Regions from separate parts of the Bacillus sp. DU-106 genome, predicted to be linked through region 1. Evidence: riboswitches for the same ligand, from Rfam matches in the RefSeq annotation. Region 1 holds a riboswitch; the other holds the start of a gene.

Region 1 (2,211 bases):
CTTAGCTAACTTTTTGAGCATCGTTGATTTTCCAGAGCCTGGGCGCCCTTTTATAAAATAACGATGTGGTAACCCTTCTGTTAAATTAGGAACAAAATCAACTGCTCCTTTCGGTGTAGCAGCTCCTAAAAAACGATGTTTTACAAGCGATTGTCTCCCGCTTTTATCTGCAAATAATTTCTGGATTAGCTGATTGGTTAGTTCATTTGCTTTATTAAAATCTATATTATCAATATATATCTTCTCCCACTCATCATGTATAACCAATGCCTCTTTAAAACGTGCGTAAGCAGACTGAAAAGCTTTGCTTGCTTCTGAAACAAATCTTACAATTTCTAACTTCTGCTTTCTTAGTTTATCTGAGTCCCAAGCAATTCCTAAATTTATATACTCTTCAACAACTCCTGGCATTTTTGGCTCAATAACATGCGGCGATGTCCCATCAACAATTCCTACTTTTAATTTTGGGATAATTACACCATCAACCGATTTATTATCAGAAGAACAATGTAAAAATTCAATATCATATCCTTTTTCAATCCATTCACGACCTATTGCCTTTATTAAAGAAGATTTTCCCGTTCCTGGGCCACCCTTTAAGATAAATAATCTGTCTAATCCTTTTAAATTCTCTTCGTATAAATTGTGAAATCCCCTAGCTGTATTACCACCAGCATAATAATTTAATACATTTCCTGTCACTGCACTCACTCCTTCGCAGCATTCTATTTACATAAGCTACAATATGCGAGCAGCTTTATTTGGGTGAATACCTATTTTGTATTGCACGCAAAAAGGAAATGAATTACAATTTAACTATCGGAAAATTCCGATTTTAAAAACTGAATACTTCTTTATCAAGAGAGGCAGAGGGACCGGCCCTTTGAAGCCCAGCAACCTCAGTTTATACAAACTGAATAGGTGCTAATTCCTGCAAAATGCAATGCATTTTGGAAGATAAAACTCAACTAGCATGTAAAGCTCATCTTTCTTGATACTGAAGGATGAGCTTTTTATTATTTGAAAAACATATATTGGAGGTATGTAAAATGAAAGTAATTGATTTATCACAAACATTTGAAAATAATATGTCTCAATTTCCTGGAACACCTAAAATACAACTAGAAGCTGTTACAAGTGTTGAAGAATCAGGATATCAAGTTACAGATTTTCATTCTGTCGTTCATGTTGGCACGCATTGTGATGCTCCTGCGCATTTTATTTCAGGCGCAACGACCATCGATCAATTACCGCTGGATCAATTTGTAGGTGAAGCTGTTCTTATAGATGTAACACATATTCAAGAGCGAAAATTACCTAAGACAGTATTGCATAATACTGACATAAAAGAAGGTGATATTGTTATTTTTCATTCTAATCTATCCACAAAATGGAATACAGAAGCTTATGAGAAGGAAGCATTTTATCTTTCTGAAGAATTAGCTAAAGAACTAGTGCGATTAAAAGTAAAATCTATCGGTTTAGATTTCATTTCTCCTGATGAAGTCACAACAGAAACATCACCGATTCATCACATATTACTAGGGAATGATATTTACTTAATTGAAAACTTAACAAATCTAGATGCTATCGAAGAAAAACGTTTCTTTTTCTCAGCAGCACCTTTAAAAATTAAAAATAGTGACGGTGCTTTCGCAAGAGCATTTGCTGTTATTTTTTAAACATAGCCTATAAAAAAAGCAAAGGCCACTACTGGTCTTTGCTTCTATATTTTCTATTTAAATTAAGAAAGAATTGTTCCACACGAGGACGCACCCAAGCTAAACAATCTATCTCTTTCTTCTTTGTGCAAGCTATCTCTTCTCCATCTACCATTTCAACAAGTTCTAGTTCTAACAGTTGCCTCGTGAATGCTAACATATTCACTTCTTCGGATGGATACTCTTCTTTTAATTTCTCCTCAATTTCCCCCAATAAAAAACCGTCACGCATCATTGCCAATGCATCAATCCAAAGTGGCGGCATTTCATATTTTTCTCCTGTAATTGTATCTTTTACAATATAATTCTTTTGCTCTTTTCGAAATTGAATCGTGTGTAAACATACAGTCGAATTTAATGTTAATTCCATCATACCACCTCTTTCATAATATCTGCATAGAAAAAAGGATGCGTGTGCACCCCTTCTTATCTTTTCATAACACTACTGAACCGCTACATGAGCAATCAATCTCATGTCGATATTTTCCTC
Region 2 (2,211 bases), 1.1 Mb from region 1:
GCGTAGCAACCGCCTTCAATATTGAATACACCGTTATCAGACCAACCGTGCTCATCATCACCGATTAGTTTACGGTTTGGATCAGCAGATAATGTTGTTTTACCTGTTCCAGATAAACCGAAGAATAGTGCTACGTCGCCTTCTTCACCTACGTTTGCAGAGCAATGCATAGAAAGAATATCTTGTTCAGGTAATAAGAAGTTCATAATAGAGAAGATTGATTTTTTCATTTCTCCAGCGTATTCTGTACCACCAATTAGTACGATACGTTTTTCGAATGAAACCATAATGAATGCTTCAGAGTTTGTACCGTCAACAGCTGGATCAGCTTTGAAATTCGGTGCAGAAACAATTGTGAACTCTGATTCATGAGTTGTTAATTCTTCTTCAGTTGGACGAATGAATAATTGATGTACAAATAAATTGTGCCATGCATATTCGTTAATAACTTGAATTGGTAGGCGGTAATTGCGGTCAGCGCCTGCAAATCCTTTGAAGACGAATAACTCTTCTTTTTCTTTTAAGTATTCTAAAACTTTAGTATATAATTTATTAAAATGTTCTTCAGAAATCGGTTGGTTCACAGCTCCCCAAGCAATTTTGTCAGCAACCGATGCTTCTTTCACAATAAATTTATCTTTAGGAGAACGTCCTGTATATTTTCCAGTTGAAGCAGAAACGGCACCAGTAGAAGTTAATTTCCCTTCATTTCGCATTAATACTTTTTCCACTAATTGCGGAACACTTAGTTGAATCTGTGCATTGCTTCCGTTCAATAATTCGTGTAAACCAATTTGGACATTCACAGTACTCATATTTATATACCATCCTTTTCATTTAATGAAATATTTCTCGTAATCCCCAACAAGAGTATAACACAATTATATAAATAATGTATACTATTTATTTCTTTTTGTTTGTGTGAATGCATTATTTCCCTATTAATATTTCATTTCAGGCGTATTGAGAAAAACTTTCAGGAAAATGTGAATATTAATTGACAAATGAATATCATTTCTTTAGTATAGGTTGGGACGGATACTCTCTTATCCCGAGCTGGCGGAGGGACAGGCCCGATGAAGCCCAGCAACCTCACTTGTAGTGGTAAATACAGGTGAATAGGTGCTAAAACCTGTGCGAGGCTACAGGTCTCGAACGATAAGAGCGAAGGGCAAAAAGCAGTATGCAAGTAGCAAATTAAACCTTTCCTCTATGTAAAGTAGGAAAGGTTTTTCTGTATGCTTGTGTGGGAGAATAAATGTATGTCGCAGTTTGTGGCAAATTAAGGATGAGTTCCGTACAATATATACAATTACTGTAGGGAGGTTTACCACATGACAAAAAAACGTCATCTGTTCACATCTGAGTCTGTAACTGAAGGACATCCAGATAAAATTTGTGACCAAATTTCTGATTCAATTTTAGATGCGATCTTATCAAAAGACGCAAATGCACGTGTAGCTTGTGAAACAACTGTAACAACTGGTTTAGTATTGGTAGCGGGGGAAATTACGACTTCTACTTACGTAGATATTCCAAAAATCGTTCGTGAAACAATTCAAGGCATTGGTTACACACGCGCAAAATACGGATTCGATGCAGAAACTTGTGCAGTTTTAACATCTATCGATGAGCAATCTGCTGACATCGCTATGGGTGTTGACCAAGCGCTAGAAGCACGCGAAGGTCAAATGACTGACGCTGAGATTGAGGCAATTGGTGCAGGAGACCAAGGTTTAATGTTTGGTTTCGCATGTAATGAAACACAAGAGTTAATGCCACTTCCAATCTCGCTTGCTCACAAATTAGCTCGCCGTTTAACTGAAGTACGTAAAGATGATACATTATCATACTTACGTCCGGATGGAAAAACGCAAGTTACAGTTGAGTATGATGAAAATGGTAAACCAGTACGTGTTGATACTATCGTAATTTCTACACAACATCACCCAGATGTTACATGGGAAGAAATCGATCGCGACTTAAAAGAGCACGTAATTAAAGCTGTAGTACCAGCAGAATTAATGGATGGAGAAACGAAATTCTTCATTAATCCAACTGGCCGCTTCGTAATTGGTGGACCACAAGGTGATGCTGGTTTAACAGGACGTAAAATCATCGTTGATACTTACGGTGGATACGCTCGCCACGGTGGCGGTGCATTCTCTGGTAAAGATGCAACGAAAGTTGACCGTTCTGCAGCATATGCAG

What was found. A riboswitch is a leader RNA that binds a small molecule or an ion and turns the genes downstream of it on or off. The one in region 1 is predicted to bind S-adenosylmethionine.
Region 2: another riboswitch for S-adenosylmethionine. It lies ahead of metK (methionine adenosyltransferase); the one in region 1 lies ahead of C3Y97_RS02100 (cyclase family protein).

Annotation. Positions count from the first base shown of each region.
Region 1 is NZ_CP026607.1:383,788-385,998, reverse strand. Features, by position in the region: gene C3Y97_RS02105 (PRK06851 family protein) at 1-702, opposite strand, end outside; SAM riboswitch class I at 852-964, shown strand; gene C3Y97_RS02100 (cyclase family protein) at 1,050-1,682, shown strand; gene C3Y97_RS02095 (hypothetical protein) at 1,711-2,091, opposite strand.
Region 2 is NZ_CP026607.1:4,722,785-4,724,995, reverse strand. Features, by position in the region: gene pckA (phosphoenolpyruvate carboxykinase (ATP)) at 1-815, opposite strand, end outside; SAM riboswitch class I at 1,044-1,165, shown strand; gene metK (methionine adenosyltransferase) at 1,335-2,211, shown strand, end outside.